2 linked regions of the Thermogemmatispora onikobensis genome follow. The protein of the gene in region 2 binds, or shares a complex with, the protein of the main gene of each other region. Links are inferred from orthologs where the notes say so. Each region holds a gene or a part of one and is shown on either strand. Other genes may lie near its edges.

What was found.
Region 1: rny (region 2) and BGC09_RS19375 share a complex: the UniProt entries of both Bacillus subtilis proteins name them as parts of the possible RNA degradosome complex. The link is inferred for Thermogemmatispora onikobensis from one-to-one orthologs.

The regions. Positions count from the first base shown.
Region 1 is NZ_BDGT01000060.1:16,632-21,490, forward strand. What follows is about bases 1,491-4,273. They hold BGC09_RS19375 (6-phosphofructokinase), read left to right. Parts: upstream 1,491-2,166; coding sequence 2,167-3,381; downstream 3,382-4,273. Other genes in these bases: BGC09_RS19370 (mycothiol-dependent nitroreductase Rv2466c family protein), read right to left, coding at 1,491-1,873; BGC09_RS19380 (sodium-translocating pyrophosphatase), read left to right, coding at 4,233-4,273. Outside these bases: BGC09_RS19365 (beta-N-acetylhexosaminidase), read right to left, coding at 1-957; more of BGC09_RS19370, read right to left, coding at 1,241-1,490; more of BGC09_RS19380, read left to right, coding at 4,274-4,859. UniProt on the Bacillus subtilis protein: Catalyzes the phosphorylation of D-fructose 6-phosphate to fructose 1,6-bisphosphate by ATP, the first committing step of glycolysis.
Region 2 is NZ_BDGT01000012.1:12,625-18,411, reverse strand. The notes cover bases 1-2,846. They hold rny (ribonuclease Y), read left to right. Parts: upstream 1-563; coding sequence 564-2,129; downstream 2,130-2,846. Other genes in these bases: BGC09_RS07355 (PHP domain-containing protein), read left to right, coding at 2,265-2,846; BGC09_RS07365 (NUDIX domain-containing protein), read right to left, coding at 1-307. Also shown: more of BGC09_RS07355, read left to right, coding at 2,847-3,152; lepB (signal peptidase I), read left to right, coding at 3,308-3,895; BGC09_RS07345 (methyl-accepting chemotaxis protein), read left to right, coding at 4,581-5,787. UniProt on the Bacillus subtilis protein: Endoribonuclease that initiates mRNA decay. Initiates the decay of all SAM-dependent riboswitches, such as yitJ riboswitch. Involved in processing of the gapA operon mRNA, it cleaves between cggR and gapA.

The sequences.
Region 1 (4,859 bases), on a different replicon or contig from region 2:
AGTAGCAGGATTGGCAAGATTGAGAAATTCTTTAGAAGCGTGGGGACTGGCCAGATCGGGACGGTATTGGGTCAGGGCCAGATCGTGAGCCGGGGTATCAATTTCGGGAATAATGGTAACAGCATGCGCCTGGGCCAGCGCCTGCAAGGAGGCCATGTCTGTCCAGCTATAGGCCCCATCACGCGCTGCCAGGCCGGGAAAGCGCGCGCTCTGGAGTCGGAAGGCCGCATACTGTCGTCGCCAGTCAGTTCGCTCACCAGCACCTGGGGCGTTGTCATTGAGGTGAAGCTGGAATTCGTTCATCTTAAACCACGAGAGGAGTCGCACATAGTCCTCTAGCAAGGCAGGAGAAAAGTAGCGCCGTCCCACGTCCAGCATGAAACCCCGTACGGGGTAACGGGGATAATCACGCGCCAGACCTCGTGCCAGCTGGCTTTTAACAGGGTCTTGCATGAGCATCTGCAGCACCGTGCGCGTGCCGTAGAACACCCCCGTCTCAGTGTGGGCGCTGATCGTCAGACTATCGGCGATCAACAGCACATAGCCCTCGCTGCCAATCCTCGCATCATCATTCTTCAATGTAAGTAAGAGATCGCCGCTGCCAGGGGCCTCCTGTGTAATGATGGGCAACCGCAGGCCGGAGACGGCCTGCAAATCTTGCTGAAAGACCGCGGCTGTAGCGCGCAGGCGGCTTGCTGAAGAAGGATCGAGCACGATGCGTGCCCCGGAGGTCAAAGTAAAGGTCCCCAGGCCCCCATGCCATTCGCGCAGCGTTGGGATCACCAGGGGAGGAGGATTGACAGAGGTCGGCAAGGAGGCCAGAAAAATCACCAGGCGGGCCCCCACCAGGAAGAGGCCCAGGAGGGCCAGCAGCAAAGCACCAGTCAGGCGCCAGGTCAGGCGCCAGTGGACTGGAGGCCATCCTTTCTTAAAGAAGGCCAACTGAGGCAAAATCACGAGTAAGCTCTCCGCGCAGTCACCAGGATAGTTCGTGTTCCATTGTAGTACCTGCCGTCCGCTTTTACTAGTAGGGCAAGCTGATTAGCCGAATCGTACCATATTATCCCTTTTCCTGATGGGAGCTGAGAGCCTGAGCCAGGGCAGAAGAAGAAGAAGAGGCGGAGGAGGGACCAGACAAAGAGTGGGTCCGAGAGAAAGGCTTCCCCAAACCATGATCAGGAAGACTCTTGCCCTCGGACCCAGGTCAGAACAGTATAGATGATGGATCGACCCGACCGATCTACTCAGCGATCGGCTCGAGCTTGACGCCGATGCGCTCGCGCTTCAACTCATAGAGATTCGGCTGGCGCAAGGCCCAGTAGAAATGGTCCCAGTACTCGCCGGCCTCAGCGCCACGTGGGACCTGGATAATCACCGGACCATAGAACCCCACCTGCGAGCCTTCCAGGGCAATGGTTGGCACGCCAAAGGCGTGGTAGCGCTCAACCGCTTCCTGGTGATCAGCCTCTACCTCACGGATCGTTGACTCGTCAGCCAGCGCCTCATCAACCAGACCCGCATTCAAGCCGGCCCGCTCCAGCGCGGCGCGCACGCCAGCCGCCTCAGAGACACTCTCGCGGCGACCATGCTGGGCCGCACCCAGCGCCAGATAATAACGTTCTACGCCTTCATTGCCCTCGCGACGCCGCACCAGAGCCAGCGTGCGCAGGCCAGCCCAACCGTGATCTTCATAGTTCGGCTGCGCTCCCTCCTTGCGATTGACCAGCTCCAGGCTGAAGAAGCGCCAGGTCACAGCCACCGGGCGAACCTGGCGCACCTCGCGCATCCAGAGCGCCGTACGCCAGGCCAGCGGGCAAAGCGGATCAAAATGGAAGTTCACCTTAATGGGAATGGCAGATTCTTGCTGAGCCATAGGACGACAAAGACTCCTCTAGCCAATGGGTAAAGTAAAACAGTGGTGTTGCAAGAGGCACCAGAGAACGAAATGACTGTTATCACCATACAATCTGGAGCACAGGCCTGTCAAGGCAAGGGAGGGCGCGACAAAGCGACACAGCAGAGCCCAGGCCCCAGCCCTTGCTTCCGGCCCGACCGCGCCTGCTTTGCCAATGGTCAGTCACCTATTTACCAGAGCCGCCGTTTATGAGATACTGCAGAAGGCAAACATCCCTAGCATCCCTAGGAACTCAGGAGGGACAGGAAATCATGCCAGGACAGATCAAAAGCCCCGTCCGCACGCTCGGCGTCTTGACCGGCGGGGGCGATGTGCCGGGGCTAAACGCCGCCATCAAAGCACTGGTCTACCGGGCGGAGACGCTGGGGATCAGCGTCATCGGACTCCGCTACGGCTGGAGGGGCATCACCTTCCTTAACCGCAATCGCCCACGCGAGGAGCAGATCTTTCGCGCCGAAGACCCGCAAACCTGGGACGATCACTACTTGCTGCCGCTTCATCGGCTCAATACCCGCACGATCGATCGCCAGGGCGGAACGATCCTGCTCTCAACGCGCACTAATCCCGCGCGCGTGCGCGTGAGCGAGCTGCCCGAGCATCTCAAGCACCGCGGTGAGGGACGCGCCCCGCAGGAGTATCTGGATCTGACCGATGAGGTTCTGGCCAATATTGAGTTTCTAGGCCTGGACGGCCTGGTCGTCATCGGCGGCGATGACACACTGAGCTACGGGGCTGTGCTTGGGGCAAAGGGAGTCCCGGTTTGGGGCATCCCGAAGACCATGGACAACGATGTTCCTGGCACTGATTACTGCATCGGCTTCCAGACGGCTATCAACCGCGCAAGCGAGTTCATCGGGCGCCTGCGCTCAACCCTCGGCTCCCACAGCGAGACAGCACTCTTCCGCCTCTTTGGACGCGATGCCGGTTTCACCGCCCTGGAAACGGCCATCGTGACCTGGGCCGACCGCCTGCTGATCCCGGAGGTGCCGGCCAATATCGATCACCTGGCCGAGCTGGTTGCCAACGACCGGCGCAATAATCCTAACCACTATTCGATCGTTGTGCTCTCCGAGGGGGCTAATCTGGGCATTCCCGTACCGGAGATCGGTCCGGCGGATGCCTATGGTCATCGCAAGAAGGCTAACGTGGCCGAGTTCCTGGCCGGCCAGCTGGGCGAGCGCCTGCCAGGCGTGCGCTTCTTGCCGATCGATCTGACGTATATTCTGCGCAGCGGCGAGCCAGATGTCTACGATCGCCACATGGCCATCTATTTCGCCAATATGGTCATGAGCCTGGTGGAGCAGGGCATTCACGGCGCGATGGCCGGCCACCGCGAGGGCAAGATCATCTACACCGATCTCCCTGGGAAAGATAAGCCGCCACGGCGCGTCAATCCCGATGACTACCATCCAACTCGCTATCGCCCGCGCTTTGAGCAGATCACTGGTCCGTATATGCCATTGTGAGACCAGCAGCATCTTCACCCTGGCCGGGATAGTACCCGGCACAGAGCGGGCGAGCAGATCCCGCGACCTAAGAGAGTGGGGCGTGGAGTGGCAGGGCGCTCTTCCTATCCTCTCAGCAGTAACGTAGGGGATCGGTGAGGTGTAGACAGGCGCACAGCGTCGGCGTTGCCGTTGACAACAGCAAAGAGGCGGCTTCGCCGATCCCTCTTCGTAAGCCAGCAAGCGCCAGGCTTCTTTTTCTCTCATCTCTTCTCAGCGCCTGGCTTTCCAGCGGGCCTAAAATACGAGGCCCTCATCCCTCGCACGAGCTGGCTGGCTCGCCCGGCTGCCCAATTGGAAGCAAAGGCGGCTGCTCTTCTTTTTGCCATCCCGCCCGGGCAGAGGAGCTTGCCTTTTTCTCCACAGCACTGCACTGCCTCACGCAGCTAGAGTACTGGCCCTGGCAACGGCCACCGGGGTTGATGAGGACTACCCTCCGCGCAGGCCCAGGACGTCCTGGACAGGGGAGGGGCCTATTGATTATGACTCGACCATTTGCTGTGTAATTACAGGGGTTTGCCATCGACTATAGATGTCAGCAGCAAAGGGGGAGGACAAGGGGAACAAACGGCGTTTTGTGGGCCTGATAAGGGTCTTTCAGAGCCAGCCTAGAGGCAGCTTTAGCTATTTTTCAAACTTGACGAAAGACAGGATAATATGATAAATAAGAATAATGTTCTACTGCTAGCATCGTCAGTCCGCCCGCACCAGGGCCTTGCTACTTCCTGCTGTCACGGCCATCGCCAGATTGTTCTGGCCTCACTTTGAGCTGGGTGTTCGTTTTGACACTATCTGCCTTCCAAGGAGGTTGAATGGTCTATTACATCTTGGTCCCCATCGGTGTGGGACTTCTCGCCGTGCTGTTTGCGGCCTTTTTGATCAACGACGTGCTGCGGAGAGATACAGGTACGCCTTCAATGCAGAAGATCGCGAATGCCATCTTCTCCGGCGCAACCGCCTTTCTCAATCGGCAGTATCGCACCATCGCGTTGCTGGCGATCGGTGCGGCTGTGCTGGTGGCAGCCGCCCTGGCGCTCCTTGGCCAGGGTACGCTGGCTGCACGGTTCAATCTGGCCTGGCACACCGCTCTCGCTTTTCTGGTGGGAGCGCTCTGCTCTGGTATCTCGGGCTATACAGGCATGTACGTTGCCGTGAAGTCCAATAGTCGCACCGCCAGCGCGGCGCGCCGCAGCCTGGGCGAAGCCCTGGTCGTAGCGCTGCGCGGGGGAGCCGTTTCCGGCTTCCTGGTGGTGGCGCTTTCGATACTGGGTGTCTCTCTGCTCTTCACCATCTTTGGCGGCCTGTCCAGCCCGGCCACGACGCCGTCGTTGATCGTCGGCTTTGGCTTCGGTGCCAGCTTCGTGGCCCTCTTCGCTCAGCTCGGCGGTGGTATTTATACGAAGGCCGCCGATATGGGGGCGGATCTGGTCGGCAAGGTT
Region 2 (5,787 bases):
TAATCCAGTGACGGCCCAGCTCCTGATCGCGATGCTCAATAGTCGCTCCACGCTTCAGCAGACGCACCTGCTGCGGCCCCAGGCCGGTCTCTTCACGGATCTCCGTGTAAGCCTGCTCCTCGGGACTGACCCCCGGCTCGATAAAGCCACTGATGCCGGCCCAACGTCCTTGATAGCTGCCAACCCGCTGGCTGCGCTGGACGATCAGCAGCCGGGGCCCCCCAGGCTGGTCGAAACGCAGGAGGAAGCTGGTGACAACGGGCGTGGGACGCAGGGGAGCAGTGGACTCCGCTGGTTGCTGTGTCATGATGTGACTCCCGTAGAGATTGATTGCACGAAACTAGAAAAGGCTGCGAACCTGCTAGAGAAACAATCGATCTTCTCAATTGAGCGTTCTTGACAGCCTCTCAACGCTCTTATATAGTATGCTTGGCGTACTATACGCCTTCTATATAGTATACTTAGCATATACCGTCTCTCGATACGATGGAACATAGCACTCGGTCACCACAAGCCCGGCAGGCGGGCCTGTTTGCCCTTTATCACTCTGGAGGTAGGCTAACGTGACGCCGACCATCATCGCCATCCTCGCAGCGGGCATTATCCTGGCGGCGCTCCTTGGAGCCGGGATCGCACTCGTCATCGGATACCGTTTAGGGGAGGCACGAAATAAAAGCAAGTTTGAGGAGCGTCTCCGGCTGGAGAAAGAGGCCAGCGAGCGTCTTCTCCTCGAAATGCAGCAGCAACAGCGAGAGGCCCTGCGTGAGGCGCGAGAAGAGACAGCCCGTTTCCGCGCTACCATTGAGAGAGAAAACGCCGAGCGGCGGACCGAGCTGCAGCGTCAGGAGCGGCGACTGCAGCAGAAGGAAGAGAGCCTGGAGCGGAAGATCGAGGCGCTGGAGCAACGCGAGCGGCGGCTGCAGGCGCGCGAGCGAGCCGTCGAGGAGCTGCGTCAGGAGGTCGACGAGCTGAAGCGCCAGCAGGAGGTCGAGCTCGAGCGCATCTCCCACCTGAGCGAAGAGGAGGCCCGCGAGCTGCTCTTGAGTCGCATGGAGGCCCTGGTTCGGACCGAAGCCTCGCGGCGGGCGCGCATCATTGAAGAGGAAGCGCGCGAGCAGGCCGAGGCGCGGGCGCGCGAGATCATCACCCTGGCCATCCAGCGCTGCGCCTCCGACCAGGTCTCAGAAGCCGTTGTCTCGGTTGTCCCCCTGCCCAATGAAGAGATGAAGGGGCGCATCATTGGGCGGGAGGGTCGCAATATTCGCGCCCTGGAGGCCGCGACCGGCGTTGATCTCATTATTGACGACACACCGGAAGCGGTCATTCTTTCGGGCTTTGATCCTGTGCGTCGCGAAGTGGCGCGCCTGGCCCTTAACCGTCTGATCCTCGACGGGCGCATCCATCCCACGCGCATCGAAGATGTCGTAGCCAAGGCCCAGCAGGAGGTCGATACTATCATCCGTGAGGCTGGCGAGCGGGCGGCGATGGAGGCCAATGTTCACGGCCTGCAGCCCGAGCTGCTCAAGATCCTGGGCCGGCTCCACTTCCGCACCAGCTACGGTCAGAACGTCCTGGCGCACTCGGTCGAAGTGGCCATCCTCGCGGGCACCATCGCCCACGAGCTGGGGGCCGACGTCAACGTCTGCAAGACCGCTGCGTTGCTACACGACATTGGTAAGGCCATCGATCAAGAGGTCGAGGGGCCGCACGCTGTTGTTGGCGGTGAGATTGCCCGTCGTTTCGGCAAGTCGCCCAAGATTATTCATGCGATGGTGGCCCACCATGCCAGCGAGATGGAGCCTCAGAGCCTGGAGGCTGCTATTGTCCAGGCTGCCGATGCCATCTCGGCGGCCCGGCCCGGGGCGCGGCGTGAGACCATCGATCTCTATCTCAAGCGCCTCGAGGCCCTGGAGAGCATTGCTAACTCTTTCCCCGGCGTCGAGAAGTCCTTTGCCATTCAGGCTGGGCGCGAGGTGCGCATTATCGTCAAGCCCGAAGAGATCGACGAATACGGTGCCAATCGTCTGGCCAGCGAGATCGCTCACAAGATCGAAGAGAGCCTTGACTATCCCGGCCAGATTAAGGTCTGTGTGGTGCGCGAGACGCGCGCCGTTGACTATGCCAGGTAAATCGCCTGGCCTGCTCGAAACCAGGAGCAAGGAAAGCGCCTGATGTGGCCAGCGGCGAGCGCGAGCAGACCACAGCTGTGGTCTGCTCGCTGCCCTCAGCTGCGATCACGCCGGGTCAATCAGGCTGGAGGAGATATGACCGATTACGCCGCCATTGATCTGCACACGCACTCAACCGCCTCGGACGGCCTCTATACGCCGCGGGACCTGGTCCAGCAGGCTCGCGAGGTGGGGGTGCACGTGCTGGCCCTCACCGATCACGACAGCACAGAAGGAGTGGCGGAGGCCGCGGAGGCTGCCGCCCAGCTAGGCATCGATTTCATCCCAGGCATTGAGATCAACACCGAAACCCCCGCGGGCGAGGTCCATATCCTTGGCTATTTTCTACACTACCAGCAGGAGGCCTTTCAGCAGGCTCTGCGCACTCTGCGCAACGCCCGCCAGCGCCGTGGCCAACGGATGGTCGAGCTGCTCAACGAGCAGGGTATCGCCATCAGCTGGGAGCGCGTGCGCGAGCTGGCCAAGGGAGCAGTTGGACGGCCTCATGTGGCCCAGGCCCTGGTCGAGGCCGGCTATGTTCAGAGCATTGAGGAAGCCTTTGCGCGCTACCTCAGCAAAGGTTGCCCGGCCTATGTACCGCGCTACAAGCTGTCGCCCCAGGACGCGGTGCGCCTCATTGTCAGCGCCAGGGGTCTGCCAGTAATCGCTCACCCCTTGGAATTACCAGGCCCTGAGATCCTGCGGCAGTGGCTCCCTGAGCTATGCGCGCTAGGGCTGGTGGGCCTGGAGGTCTACTATGGCCCTTATACCGCCGAGCAGGAGGAGCTGCTGCTCTCCCTGGCGCGCCAGTTCGATCTCATCCCCACAGGGGGCAGCGACTACCACGGCCCTGGCATCCATCCGACGCCCTTGGGGGGCCACCCCGTGCCTGCCGAGAGCGTGGCGCGTTTAAAAGACGCAGCAGCGGCTCGCAGCCAGCAGACGCCGCCCCCATTCAGGTTGCCGGAATCAGCTGCTGACTAAGTCTGGCTGCCACCTTCCCAACGCCCACAGGCACGCTTTCTTTTTTGTTAGCGGACCAGGGAAGAAGGGCCTCCCCTGGCGACCCTTCTTCCAGCAAGATCACCCAGCCAGCATCGACTCGACCTTACGATAGAACAGGAGGCAAGGCAAGGGTTTTGAGCGCGAAACCAGAGAAAGAGGAGCGGGGCCGTCGGCTCCTGCGCGACCTCCTGGAAACGGTGGCATTGACGCTACTGTTACTCCTCGTGGTACGCCTGACGGTCCAGCACTACTATATCGATGGACCAAGCATGGAGCCGACACTGCACAACCAGGAATATATCCTTGTCGATCGACTCGCCTACCTTTTTCATCCGCCTCAGCGCGGTGACATCATTGTCTTTCACTACCCACGCGACCCGAGCGTAGACTATGTGAAGCGGATTATTGCCATTCCCGGCGACACGATCACTGTCATCGGCCAGACCGTCATTGTCGATGGGGTCACCTTGCGCGAACCGTACACGAATCCCGACGATCCAGCCAGTCTGGCAGTCTATCCGCCGATTCGCAACCTGGTAATCGGCCCCGACCAGTACTTCGTGATGGGCGATAATCGCGGCGACAGCTCCGACTCGCGTCAATGGGGGACCGTGCCCAAACAGGACATCGTCGGCAAGGCTACCCTGGTCTACTGGCCGCTGGGAGCCAATAACTTCGGCCTGCTACCCGACGAGAGCAGCGTCTTTGCCGGCATTAAATGAAGAGGCGACAGATCCCATGCCGTGAACCACAGGCAATGCAGGCCCCACGCACAAGCCAGGCCCGCCGCCGCCGCCGCTGATCCCTGGCAGAGGAGCTACCGGTTCTGCCCCCCCACGAATGACAGAGCCTGCGGCTCCTCTGCCACTGGCTTTTTTGGGGTCACATGCCCGAGCAAGCACAGCCCCAGCAGGAAATCCCACAGCCGGAGGAAGAGCCAGATAGCCCCTTGCTGCTCTTCATGGGCAAAAAGGGAACGGCTGGGCCGAGATGAAGGGAGCTCGCCAGAAGGAAGGAGGCGCGGCAGCCAGCAGCAAGCACCCTATGAGGGGAGGGTGCTTGCTGGAAGCAGCCTTTTCGGCTATCGTTAATACAGTGTAGCGCAGGCAGCGGTTCGCCCACCTCCGTCGCCTCTCTGGCGGCAGAGCTTGATCGCTTTCTACCCCCAGGCTGTCGGCGCCACGCATCTAGGAAAAAGAGGGTACTCTCTCATAAGAGAGTTTCAAAATTGCCCAGGGTGGAGTACACTACCTTGGGAGTCTTTTGTCAGGTTGTTCCAGGTCTCATTGACGTTTGCCCATACATCAACAACAGGCTGGCAACGGCAAGGTCCATTCCTTTCAGCAATACAGATCATTGCGTACCTTCTTAGAGGGGGCGAGAGCTGTCATGAGAGCAATTACGCGAATGCCTATTTTCCTCCGGCTCTTCCTGGCCTTCGCGCTGGCTGCGATCATTCCCGCCATCGTGATTATTGTGCTGGGAACCTTCTTTTTGAATACCCTGACCGTCCACGGCCAGGCCATGCAGGTAGCCAACCAGGCGACGACGGTCTCCATGCAGGCCATGTCTGACCTTGAGCGCATGAATGCGCTGCTGGGCCAGTACCACTCAACGCTCTATGCCAACGAGGGTCCCTACGGCCTCAACAATAGCGCCATGACCCGCATGGCCACCTCTGCCGAGACCGAGATCCTCGACCTGGAGCATAGCTTCGGCAACGAGTTGAGCACCTACCAGCAGAATTTCATGTTGGGGTCGTCTCCTAACATGGACAGCGTGCGCCGGAGCCTCCCGGGAGATATCAATACCCTGGTCGCCAACCAGGCCCAGATCTTCCACATGGCCAGTCAGCAATGGTCGGATTATAAGCAGGCCCAGGACGCCGAGCTGACAGCGCTGAAAGCCAATCTCCCGCACGGCCAGACCCACAGCCTCCTCGAACAGGCCAACACCAGGTACGCCTCGCTCCTCAAAAGCTGGCAGCAGCTTGTGACCACCACCCAAACGATCAGCAATGAGGTGACCACCATCGGCTCTAATCAGATTGGGATGATCACCCTGGGAACGGTCATCGCTATCCTGGCCACGGCTATGGTGGTGATCACCATCGGCTATATCATTAACCTGACAATCACCCGCCCCCTGCGCCAGCTCGCCAACCTGACCAAGCGCATCAGCAAGGGCGATACCACGGCCCGCGTCAAGATTAATAGCCGCGATGAGATCTACATTGTGGCGAATTCGATGAACAACATGCTCGATAACATCGTGCGCTTGATCCAGGAGACCCAGGCCCAACGCGATAACCTGCAAGCCCAGGTGGAGAAGCTGGTGAGCGAGGTCAGTGGCGTCGGTGAGGGCGACCTGCGCGTGCAGGCCGAGGTGACGGCTGATGCCCTCGGCGTGCTCGCGGACTCCTTTAACTACATGGTCGAGGAGCTGGGGAATCTGGTGATCCGCGTGAAGACGGTGGCCCGCGAGGTGGAGCAGACGACAAGCCAGCTGATCGATGGCATGACCCAACTAGTGGAAGAGGATGATATGCAGATCCGCCAGATCAGCGAGGCTGCGGTCGAGGTCGAGCAGATGGCCGAGGCCAGCCGCCGCGTGG